DNA from 3 places in the Lysinibacillus parviboronicapiens genome. Region 2 is predicted to be linked to each of the others. Evidence: riboswitches for the same ligand, from Rfam matches in the RefSeq annotation. Region 2 holds a riboswitch; each other region holds the start of a gene.
The links. Region 2 has a riboswitch for lysine ahead of C9J31_RS12350 (transporter substrate-binding domain-containing protein). Riboswitches for the same ligand answer to the same signal wherever they lie in the genome.
Positions count from the first base shown of each region.

Region 1: linked by a shared signal. The riboswitch ahead of C9J31_RS01530 (amino acid permease) and the one ahead of C9J31_RS12350 (transporter substrate-binding domain-containing protein) in region 2 are both predicted to bind lysine.
Region 3: linked by a shared signal. The riboswitch ahead of C9J31_RS17090 (aspartate kinase) and the one ahead of C9J31_RS12350 (transporter substrate-binding domain-containing protein) in region 2 are both predicted to bind lysine.

Region 1 is NZ_CP073713.1:280,851-285,143, forward strand. Features, by position in the region: gene C9J31_RS01520 (nitric oxide synthase oxygenase) at 1-437, shown strand, start outside; gene C9J31_RS01525 (CynX/NimT family MFS transporter) at 483-1,688, opposite strand; lysine riboswitch at 1,868-2,044, shown strand; gene C9J31_RS01530 (amino acid permease) at 2,278-3,741, shown strand; gene C9J31_RS01535 (response regulator transcription factor) at 3,935-4,293, shown strand, end outside.
Region 2 is NZ_CP073713.1:2,584,782-2,589,074, forward strand. Features, by position in the region: gene C9J31_RS12340 (amino acid ABC transporter ATP-binding protein) at 253-984, opposite strand; gene C9J31_RS12345 (amino acid ABC transporter permease) at 997-1,722, opposite strand; gene C9J31_RS12350 (transporter substrate-binding domain-containing protein) at 1,926-2,777, opposite strand; lysine riboswitch at 2,897-3,082, opposite strand; gene odhB (2-oxoglutarate dehydrogenase complex dihydrolipoyllysine-residue succinyltransferase) at 3,312-4,293, opposite strand, start outside.
Region 3 is NZ_CP073713.1:3,520,508-3,524,800, reverse strand. Features, by position in the region: gene uvrC (excinuclease ABC subunit UvrC) at 1-1,718, shown strand, start outside; lysine riboswitch at 1,760-1,938, shown strand; gene C9J31_RS17090 (aspartate kinase) at 2,213-3,439, shown strand; gene C9J31_RS17085 (YslB family protein) at 3,521-3,955, opposite strand; gene C9J31_RS17080 (succinate dehydrogenase cytochrome b558 subunit) at 4,228-4,293, shown strand, end outside.

The DNA of each region.
Region 1 (4,293 bases), 2.3 Mb from region 2:
TATCGAGCATGCGCTTTCAGATGGCAGGAATTGATTTTCAAGCGGCACCATTTAATGGCTGGTATATGGGCACAGAGATTGGTGCACGCAATTTAGCCGATCACGATCGCTATAACATGCTACCAGCAATAGCAGAAATATTTGGGTTGGATATGACAAAGCAGGTATCACTATGGAGAGATCGTGCATTAGTTGAGTTGAATATTGCAGTGCTGCATTCCTTTAAAGAAGACGGCGTTAGCATAGTGGATCATCACACGGCAGCACAACAGTTTAAGCTATTTGAAGAAGCAGAAGAGAAGGCAGGACGAGAGCTAACAGGTAACTGGGCATGGCTACTTCCGCCACTATCGCCCGCTGCAACACATATCTTTCATAAGCCTTTCGTCAATGTTTACAATACGCCAAACTATTTTTATCAGAAGCCCCCTTACTGAATAGAACAGGCAGCACATCACAAGCACATGAGCTGCCTTTTTTATTTAATTCACATATTCATTCTTAGATGCTCTCATAGAGCAGAAGAAGAGTAGTAATGCCACCACAACGAAGAGCCAGCCAGCGATGTTCCAGCCTCCAAATAAATCATGCAGATAACCAAATAAGATTGGTCCAACTGCTGCTAGTAAATAACCAATAGATTGTGCAAAGCCAGATAAATCAGCTGCTTCGTAGGCCGTGCGTGTACGTAGAGTGAAAAACATCATGGCTAACGCAAATGAAGCTCCCCCGGCTAAGCCAAGAAGCATCATCCAAAGAACTGCAAGACTTGTCCATTCCATTACTAAACCAATAAAGCCAATAACATAAAACACTGTAAAAATTATGACAAGAGGACGTTGGGATTTCATTTTGCTTGCAATAATAGGTACAACTAGCGCCATAGGTATCTGTGAAAACTGCATTGTTGAAAACATCCAGCCAGCACGATCGGCAGCGAGTCCTTGGGCAATATAAATTTCAGGTATCCATGCCGCCGTTGTATAAAATATGAGTGATTGTAACCCCATTGCCCCCGTTACAGCCCAAGTTACCGGTGATTTCCATAATGGTATACGCGCTTTCGTAGATACGAAAGCAACTTCAGGTTTATTCGATTTTAATTGTGGTATCCAAACTATAATGGTAAAGACAACTAGAATAAGAGCTATTGCGAGAGCTCCTTGCCAACCAAGAAAAGAATTGGCTACTGGATAACTAACACCAGCCCCTACACCTGCTGACAGGTTCATAGACACTGTGAAGAATGCCATTAGTAAACCGACGTGGTAAGGAAATTTCAGTTTCAGTAAACCTGGTATAAGCACATTACCAAAAGAAATCGCAACCCCAATTAGTACGGTTCCGAGAACGAGTAGTGCAGTTGTACCAAGGGATCGAGTGATAATGCCAAATGCTAATAAAATTGTTGATAAAAACAATGTCAATTCTAAACCTAATTTGCGTGCAATGACTGGGGCAAATGGTGATATAATCGCAAACGCTAGTAATGGAATTGTTGTCAAAAAGCCGGCGAGTACGTTGGAAATGCCAAGGCCTTCACGAATGAAGGAAATAATTGGACCAACGACAGTTAGTGGCATCCGTAGTGTAGAAGCTATAAAAATAACACCAATGACAAGTAATAGCGTTTTTCCCTTCCAGCTAATTTTTTTGCTAGGATAAGTAGCATGTTCATTAGTTGCCAAAATAAGTCCTCCTTGAATTAAAACAATAATAATTCGAACAACTATACCACTTTACCACGTTATTAAAAATAGTAGAAAATTCTTAAAATATTGAATACTACTATTGTTATTGAAATGTCTAAGGTCGTATGATAAACTGAGTAACATCATAAATTTAATAATTATATGCCTCATGTTTGTATTGAGGTAGAGGTCGCGGTGTTTATAAGTATGCTAACGGAAATGACAAGCATTAAAGATGTTAGCTGAAAGGAAATACCGCCGAAGTGTGAGGGGACTTGAAAACCTCATGCTGGGGCTGTTTCCGAAAGGAACAGAACTGTCACGTTGGAATGACGTGTTGCGCTATCATTTGAAAGAACTGGGGATTAACTTAGCCATCACAACGTTCATACGTTTATGTGATGGCGTTTTTTATTTCTTTACGGTAGGTATGTGATTACCTACTGACTAAAGTAGAATCTCCGCTGACTGATAGGTACGCATTTTACTGTACCTAATTCGCCAATGTTATGATGTGTGAACACAATGGGTACAATTACGTCGAGGTGAATATGAGTACCTCTTATAAAAGGAAGGAAGCTTTAACGTGAGTGAAATAAAAGTTAATCAGCTTGGACATAAACCGCCAAAGCTAAAAAAAGAATTAAAAAGTCGTCATATAACAATGATTTCGCTAGGCGGCACAATTGGTACTGGACTATTTTTGGCAAGTGGTGGTGCCATTGCACAGGCAGGCCCTGGTGGCGCACTACTTGCTTACGCCTTAATCGGTATTATGGTGTATTTTTTAATGACAAGCCTAGGGGAAATGGCTGCCTACATGCCATCCTCGGGTTCGTTTAGTACGTATGCCAGTAAATTTGTAGATCCAGCACTAGGTTTTGCACTTGGTTGGAATTACTGGTATAACTGGGCCATTACGATCGCAGCAGAAATTGCGGCTGTCTCACTAATCATGAAATACTGGTTCCCAGATAGCTCGTCAGCACTTTGGACAGTATTGTTTATTGCTATAGTACTATCATTTAATCTTCTATCAGTAAAAAGCTACGGTGAGAGTGAATATTGGTTTGCAATGATAAAGGTTGCAACGGTTATTATCTTCATTATTGTCAGTATTCTGATGATATTTGGTATTTTGGGCGGGCAAGCACCCGTCGGCTTCACGAATTTCTTCATTAGTGATGGGCCTTTCCATGGTGGCTTCCTTGCTACATTTGGTATTTTCTTAGCAGCGGGATTCTCGTTCCAAGGGACAGAGCTACTTGGTATTACGGCTGGGGAAACAGATGACCCAGGGAAAAATATTCCTAAAGCAGTGAAATCTGTGTTCTGGCGTATTATTTTATTCTATATTTTAGCGATTGCAGCCATTGGGATGCTTATTCCGTTTACAGATGCACGTTTACTATCTGAAGACATTGCAGTCTCTCCATTTACACTAGTATTTGATCGATTAGGTATCGCCTTTGCAGCTTCACTGATGAATGCCATTATTTTAACAGCTATGCTTTCAGCGGGAAATTCAGGGCTCTATGCGTCATCGCGTATGCTATGGCAATTAGCTGTTGATGGACATGCACCGAAAGTCTTCATGAAGTTAAGTCGCCGTGGAATACCAATTTATGCTTTAATGGCGACATTAGCAGTAGGCAGTCTTGCGTTTCTAGCGTCCTTTTTTGGTGATGGGGTTGTCTATATATGGCTGCTTAATGCCTCGGGTATGTCAGGCTTTATCGCATGGCTCGGTATCGCCTATAGCCACTACCGTTTCCGTAGAGCTTTCGAGGCTCAAGGTCTAGATTCGAAATTACTACCCTATAAAGCGAAGCTATATCCATTTGGTCCGATTTTTGCCTTTACAGTGTGTATGATTGTTGTAGTCGGTCAAAACTACACAGCCTTTACAGGTGAAACAATTGACTGGTATGGCATACTGGTTTCATATATTGGAATACCGCTGTTTTTAGCATTATGGATTGGCTTTAAAGTAAAAAATAAAACGAAAATGATTCCACTTAAGGATTGTGATTTGAACGTGGAAAAATAGCTAATGGAGCTATCCTGTAAGTCATTGTAAAATGGCTAATAGGATAGCTTTTTTGGTAGTAAATAAAATAATCCTAAATTTCTTTAATATGGTAAGGTATTATAGATACGGAAGGTTAAATAGACATTTGTTTAGATATGATCTGTTTATTATACATAAAAAGTTTCTCTTAAGAAGAGAAGAGGTGCACATTATGCAAAAACATATATTACTAGTAGAAGACGATGAAGCCATCCAAGAAATGGTGGAAAAATTTTTATTGATGGAGGGATTTCTCGTTTCCTCTGTTTCAAATGGTGAAGAAGCTGTACAACAATGTTTAAGTACTTCGTTTGATTTAGTCATTTTGGATATTATGATACCAAAACTTGATGGATTAGAAGTTTTAAAGATTATTCGTCAGCAAGAGGCACTTCCAATTATTATTATGTCTGCAAAAGATAGTGATGTCGATAAAGCGCTAGGATTAGGGTTGGGAGCAGACGATTATATTGCAAAGCCGTTTTCAATGTTGGAGTTTTCAGCGAGGGTAAAAGCGGCGATTAGACGAGC
Region 2 (4,293 bases):
CTGTTTGCATGTCCATTTAAACCTGTTACAATTCTTATAAGAGGTGTTTGTACATGAGTTTTGGTGGTGTACCGCAATGGTTTTTTATCATTGCTATTGCATTTGTCATTTGCTTTGTTTTGTATTCAGAATGGAATTCTAGAAAATAAGTGAGCCTGTTTTATAGGCTCACTTATTTTTATGTTTTTCATTAGAACCGGGTGCTAAGTTGATACTGGCATTCCAGTAAAGCGTCCGAAATTAATTTTTTCTTTATTTCAAAGTGCGTTTTAAGAACTCTTTTGTTCGTTCGTGTTCAGGATTTACTAACACTTTGGATGGTGCGCCTTCTTCTACAATGACACCTTTATCCATGAATACGACACGATCTGCGACTTCCTTTGCAAACTCCATTTCATGTGTAACAATCAGCATCGTGTTTCCTGCATCGGCTAGTTGGCGCATGACTTTCAATACTTCCCCAACCATCTCAGGATCAAGGGCTGACGTTGGTTCATCAAAAAGCATGACTTCAGGATTCATCGACAATGCCCGTGCAATCGCGACACGTTGCTTTTGACCACCAGATAGCTGCCGAGGTTTCGCATTAACATATTGTGCCATACCAACGATTTCAAGATATTTTAAAGCCGTTTGCTCTGCTTCCTCTTTAGAACGTTTTAACACTTTTATTTGACCAACAGTACAATTTTTAAGAACATCATGATTATTAAACAAGTTAAACTGCTGGAATACCATTCCTAAATGCGTACGATATTCTTGAATATTATGTTTTTCATCTAAAATATTTTCACCCTTGAAGATAATTTGACCGCCACTTGGTATTTCCAATAAATTAATACAACGAAGTAGTGTTGATTTGCCGGACCCTGAGGAACCGATTAAACACACAACCTCTCCCTTTTCTACCTGAAAATTCACATCTTTTAACACTTGGTTACGTCCAAATGATTTACTTAAATGTTCAATTTGAATGACTGCCATTTGTGCGTCCCCCTATAATGTTTCTTTCTGTTGTTTTTGATATGCATCTGGACCATCAAGTCTTTTTTCAACATAAAGTAAGATACGTGATGCTGTAAAAGTCATGATAAAGTATAGTACACATGCAACGAAGAATGATTCAAAATATCGGAAATTATTGCCTGCAACAGATTTAGTTTGGAAAAATAATTCTGTTACGCCAATAACGTTTAATACAGCTGTATCTTTAATATTCATAATTAATTGATTACCTGTTGCAGGCAAAATGTTACGTGCAACTTGTGGTAATACGACATGTATCATAATTTGGATATGATTCATACCAATTGCAGAAGCTGCCTCGTATTGTCCTCTATCAATAGAAACAATACCACCGCGCACGATTTCAGCCATGTATGCACCAGTATTTAAAGAAACTACTAAAATACCAGCTGTAATAAAGTGCATATCAATACCAAACGCAATATCTAATCCGTAATAGACCACCATTGCTTGTACAATCATTGGTGTACCACGGAAAAATTCAACGTAGCATGTCAATATAAAGTTAAAAAGCTTTAAAATCACATGCTTTATGCCCTTTTTACGCGTTGGAATGGTATGCATTATACCGATGAAAAATCCGATGAATGCACCAATAATTGTACTAATCGTTGAAATAAGTAACGTATAATAAGCGCCCCGTAAAAACATTTGCCAGTTGTTTTCTATAATAGAAATAATCCATTCAAAACTCATGATGCTCCTCCTAACAACTTCTTGTTGCTTGTTCATATCCATTATGCCTTGGTCTTTGCCTTGATCGTCTGTTAAATTTAATTTGCATCGCTTCTTTCAAATTATGAGACTTTTACCCAAGACATTACTACCATTCAATGAGAATTCACTGAATAAGGTTAAAATAGATTGCACGGGCTTGATATATGGCCCGTGCATCCATATTACTGTGCTGCTGGTTGTTGAAGAATTGCATCTTCCATAATTTTTTGTCGATCATCTTCCGAAATGCCTTTTAGAATTTCATTGATTTTATCAACATTAGCATCACCTTTACGTAAACCAACCGCAATAGATGTATTTGAGATATCTGTATCAAAACCTTCTTCAAATGACACAAATGTAAAGTTTTCATTTGCAGCTGCAGCTGAGATACCTTCTGGACGTTCAGCTACATAGCCATCGATTTTACCAGCCTCTAATGCAACACGCATTGCTGAGAAGTTTTCCATTGCTGTCTGCTTTTTCACATCTTTAATTTGATCGATTACTTCGTAGTTAGAAGTGTTTAATTGAGAGGTAACTTTTGTACCAGAAAAATCTTGTATGGATTTGGCATTTTCATATGGGCTACCTTTTTTAATGACCATAACAAAATCTGATGTATAGTAGTTCTCTGTGAAGTCTATTGTTTGTTTGCGTTCCTTTGTAGGAGACATACCCGCCACAATGGCATCAATTTTATTTGATTGTAAAGCTGGCACTAGACCGTCCCACTCAAGTTTAACAATAACTAATTCTTTCCCTAAACCTTCAGCCATTTTTTTCGCCATTTGTACATCATAACCGCCTGCATATTCCGCATTATCAGCGATTTTCACTGCGCCATTTGCATCACCTTGCTGTGTCCAGTTGAACGGAGGGTAGCCTGCTTCCATCCCAACACGGAACTCGCCACCTTCTTCTTCTTTCCCAGCATTGTCAGTCGCGTTATCTTTTTTGTCATCTGAACCACATGCAGCTAATACAATTGCAGTCATTGTGGCTAACATAAATAGCAACCATTTTCTTTTCATACAAAACTCCCCTTTTCTGTAAAAAAATAAAACAACTGTACAAAAAAACGACCTAAGTCCAGAACTTAGGTCGTACCTTTTATTAACAGTTGCCCAAATCCTCACTATAATTTCCATGTTTCCGAGATAGCACAACCTAGTAAACTGGAATTATATCTACTAGGACAGTCCTGCACTTATTCACTGCAGACCCAGCATAAAAGTACGAGCTCCTTTTATACTTCGGCGACATTTCCTTCTCCATTGCGTCTTCGCTTGCTTAAACTCAACAATGAACTAATAAATATCGCGCCTCTACCTCACAAAGGAACGTGAGGTTTGTTTATTTAATTGATATTTAGATACTACTATAAAAATAGGCTATTCGTCAAGGTAGTTTTATCACTTTTCAGACTAATGATTTAATTCTAAATACACAGTTTCTAGTATTTATCTATTATACAAAATTATGGGCATCAAAAAAACCATTTAATTACTCAATATGAATAAAAAACTCCCCCAAAGCACATAGCTTGGAGGAGTTGACTCTAATTATTAAGAATTTAATAATAAATCTTCTGGGTTTTCAAGTAATTCCTTAACAGTTTTAAGGAAGCCTACAGAATCTTTACCATCGATAATACGGTGGTCATAAGATAACGCAAGATACATCATTGGACGAATGGCAACTTCGCCATCAACTTCCACTGGGCGTTTTTTAATCGTGTGCATGCCAAGGATAGCTGCTTGTGTACCGTTCATAATTGGTGTAGACATTAATGAACCAAATACACCACCGTTAGTAATAGTGAATGAACCACCAGATAAATCACTTAAACCTAATTTTTTGTCGCGTGCTTTTTTCGCTAAGTCTGCAATCGAATCCTCGATTTCAGCAAAGTTTTTACGGTCAGCATCGCGTACAACTGGTACTACTAAACCTTCTTCAGTTGATACAGCTACACCAATATCATAGAAATTGTTTAAGTGGATTTCATCACCAACAATTTGTGCGTTGACATATGGGTATTTTTTAAGTGCTGCCACTACTGCTTTTGTGAAGAATGACATAAAACCAAGTTTAGAGCCTGTAGATTCAAAGAATTGATCTTTTTTACGAGAACGTAATGCCATCACGTTAGTCATGTCTACTTCGTTAAATGTAGTTAGCATCGCTGTTGATTGCTTTACTTCAAGTAAACGTTTAGCAATTGTTTGACGACGACGGCTCATTTTTTCAACTGTCACGCGTGATTCATCAACAGCTGCCACTGCTTTAGGTGCTGCAGGAGCTGCCACTGGTGCTGTACCATGAGCTGCAACATCTTGTACACGGACACGGCCTTGTGGATCTACTGGAGATACGGCAGCAAGGTCAATGCCTTTTTCACGCGCAAGTTTACGAGCTGCTGGAGATGCGATTACACGCTCACCAGAAGTTTCTTCTACAACTGGAGCTGCTGCTACAGGTGCAGGAGCTGCTTGTGGTGCTGCAGGTGTTGCTTCTGCAGGTGCTGAAGCTGCTGGAGCAGGTGCT
Region 3 (4,293 bases), 940 kb from region 2:
AAGGCACAATTATTTATGTAGGAAAGGCTAAAATCCTTAAAAACCGTGTGCGCTCATATTTTACGGGAACACATGAGGGAAAAACACAGCGCCTTGTTAGTGAAATTGAGGATTTTGAATATATTGTGACATCGTCAAACCTAGAGGCACTTATTTTAGAGCTTAATCTCATCAAATTGCATGATCCGAAATACAATGTCATGCTAACAGACGATAAAACGTATCCATATTTAAAAATTACTAATGAAAAATATCCACGTCTAATTACGACAAGGAAGGTAAAAAAAGATAAGGCGAAGTATTTCGGCCCATATCCAAATGCATATGCTGCAAGTGAGACTAAAAAGCTACTTGATCGTTTATATCCGCTTAGAAAATGTGTGCAATTACCATCAAAGGTGTGCTTGTACTACCATATGGGGCAATGTTTAGCACCCTGTGTAAAAGTAATAGATGCACAAATTTATCACGATATGATTGAGGATATGACAAAGTTTTTAAATGGTGGGGTTGAAACAGTCAAAAAAGAGCTTGAAGTGAAAATGCTTGCAGCTGCTGAAAACCTAGAGTTTGAGCGAGCGAAGGAATTCCGCGATCAAATTGCTCATATCGATACCGTTATGCAAAAGCAAAAGATTGTATCGAGTGATACGACGAATCGAGATATCTTCGGCTATGCGGTAGAAAAGGGCTGGATGTGTGTACAAGTCTTTTTCGTACGCCAAGGCAAACTGATTGAGCGAGATGTTTCGATTTTTCCAATTTATCAGGATGCCGAGGAAGAATTTTTAACATTTGTTGGTCGGTTTTATGAGAAGCTTGAACACATTAAACCAAAAGAAATTTTTATTCCGCAGGCCATAGATGCAACCATTTTAACGGAACTACTTGATGTGAAGGTACTTACGCCGAAGCGGGGTCAGAAAAAAGAGCTAGTAGATTTAGCAACAAAAAATGCGGAGATTGCTGTTAAGGCTAAGTTTCAACTCATCGAACGTCAAGAAGAGCGTACGATAGGTGCATGTGAGGCACTCGGTGAGGCGATGGGCATATCGGCCCCATTGCGAATTGAGGCATTTGATAATAGTCATATGCACGGGGCAGATGCTGTATCAGCAATGGTCGTATTTGTTGACGGGAAACCTGCAAAGAAAGAATATCGTAAGTACAAAACGCGCACAGCTACCAAGCATGATGACTATGGGGCAATGCAAGAAGTGATTCGTCGCCGTTACTCAAGGGTATTAAAGGAAGGCTTGCCATTGCCTGATTTAGTACTGATTGACGGTGGGAAAGGGCAAATGGAAGTTGCACGAGAAGTGTTAGAGGATGAGCTGGGTCTTGTTATACCAATTGCTGGCTTAGCGAAAGATGATAAACACAATACCTCACAGCTTTTATTTGGAGATCCTCCAGAGGTCGTAGCTTTAAAACGTACGAGTGACGGATTTTATTTATTACAACGCATTCAGGACGAAGTGCACCGTTTTGCGATTACATTCCTCCGACAACAGCATGAAAAGAATGCAATCCAATCAGTACTCGATGAAATTGAGGGCATTGGGCCGAAGAGAAAGCAACAGTTGTTAAAGCATTTTGGCTCGGTGAAGAAAATACGAGAGGCGAGCGAGCTCGCGCTACAAGAGGCGGGCATACCCGCTAATTTAGCTAGCAATATTTACACTTATTTTCAGCAAGAAGCATTGTCAAAGGACTAGACATATGCTAACGTAACTATTAATATAATATTCACTATTTTAGTGATGATAGAGGTGCAAGGTTTAATAGTAGCGCATTGGAGGGGGAACAAACCCTAGGATAATGTGTGAAAGGGAAGCTTGCCGAAGTGGAGTATCGTTGTTTCCGATGCTTTGCTGGTTTTGCATTTAAGAAATGTAAGACTGTCGAATCTTGAGGTTTCGGAGAGCTATCACACATGCGCAAGCTTTATATATTGTTCATGTTGCAGGCAGCTTTCACATTTCGTGAATGCTGCCTTTTTGATGTTCAAAGGACGGATCTTTTATATTATTTTGCATGTATTCATTTATCAAAGTGAGTGATGATCGCTAAGGTTTTACTATACTGTGTCAACGTCTAAGTGGCTTATGTAGTTGGCTAAAGCGTCTCTAGGATTGATAAGTGAGAATCGTGTTAGCACAATTTACAATCCACGTAAAGGTGTAATCGAGTTAAAAGGAGAAAGAGAACGATGACAAGAATTGTACTTAAATTTGGCGGTCCAGCGATAGCGTCAACGGATTATATTCAGGAGGTCGCGAATAAGGCAATTGCCGAAAAGAAGCGCGGACTTGATGTAGTGGTTGTGACAGCGGCAATGGGGCGTACATCCAAAGAGTTAGCAAAGATAGTACGCGATATATCGGACAATGCTTCAAAGCGTGAACTGGACGTACTATTTTCAACGACTTCACAAGTAGCCAGTGCGTTATTGGCGATTGCAATTCAGGAAGCAGGCTATGACGTAGTGTCTTTAACTGGTTGGCAGGCAGGCGTCCAAACTGATGCCAAGCACCGCAATGCACGTATTGAAGATATTGATGTAACGCGTATTGAAAAACATTTTGAACAGGGGCAAATTGTTGTGGTCGCGGGTGAACAAGGCATAGATGATGCTCAAAACATTACATCACTTGGTAAAGGTGGGGCAGAAACGTCAGCGGTTGCCATTGCTGCAGCTATTCATGCGGAACGCGTCGATATTTTCACAAATGTAGACGGGGTTTATACAGCCGATCCACGTCATGTTCCAGCAGCGCAAAAGTTAAAGGAAATCTCATATGATGAAATGCTAGAACTGTCAAATTTGGGCTCGCATATTATACATCCACGTGCAGTGGAGCTAGCGAAAAAGTTCCAAATGCCCGTTGTTATTCGTTCGAGCATGGTAGATGTCGCTGGAACCTTATTAAAGGAGGAAGTTGAAATGGAAAAAAATTTAATCGTACGTGGTGTGGCTTTTGAATCAGACATTATCCGCTTAACTGTTGGCTATGATGCCTATTCAGATGCTTCCTTAGCAGATATATTTGCGGTATTGGCAGAGAATCGTATAAATGTAGATATTATTGTCCAGGCCATTATAGATGGCTTGAAGCCGTCTGTATCATTTACGATTTTGAAAGAGCAATTTGCAGAAGCGCTACACGTTTTAGAAAATAGTAAATTATCATTAGGTTTTAGTTTTGCTGATTTTGAAGTTGGCTTAGCGAAGGTATCAATTATCGGCTCAGGTATGGCGTCGAATCCAGGAGTTGCTGCACGTATGTTTAATTGTTTACGTCGTAAAGGTATTCCAGTGAAAATGGTAAGTACCTCAGAAATTAAAGTATCTGTTGTTGTCGCCCAAGACGATATGATTCATGCAGCTAACGCCTTGCATGCGGAATTTAATTTAGCTGAAGCGCTTCAAGTATAAAGAAGAGGTGTGTCGACAATAACGAGTTAAAATAAAAAAGGATTGCCATTCGCAAGGGACAGGAATGACAATCTTTTTCTATTACTCTGACGGAATCGTGTTCATGATACGCTCTTTCACATCCCACTTGACGGTAAACATTACGAGCTGTTGCTTTTCACGTTTTTCATCGTAGCATTCAGTCAAATAGCCTTTTGCTTGCTGAATCTGCTCAGCTATAAATCCAGCTTCAAGTCGAAAACTACGATTTTTAAGTTGTAAAAGTGCTGGCTCATTTGTTAAATGGAAGATACGTCCATCCTTCGATTCCTTCGTAAGTTCTAGAGTACCCCAGCAGGCATCTGCGAAAAATGCGATAATTTCTTCTTGACTTTTACAGGGGAACTTCCTAGCAAGCTCTTTTCCAGCCCAATAAAGCACGTCATTTTCATGTTTACCAAGAATGGAAGATAGAATATGATCGCGGATTATCTCATACCCAAATGATGATATTGTAGGAGATGGAGTATTTAACATTGATATCCTTCTTTCTTAGAATTTTCTTATAATTTAGCAGTGTTAAAGTAAAGATAGATTTTTCGAGAAAAAATAACGCATCATGTACTAGATTATTACTTTAATAAGGGCTATTAAAAACTCCAAGTTACCTTGACGCTCGTAGCTCTTGAGAGTACAATAAACATGTCATAATATTGTACCATGATGAAATACACAGTCAATGAAGTTTCATTTACAAAATGGTGACTTCTTTTGTTGTGCTATTTTAAGTACTAAGGGGGGTAACAGTCTTGTCGAAAGATCGAGAGTTTTTATGGCGCCGCTTACATTCTCTACTTGGTGTCATTCCAGTAGGT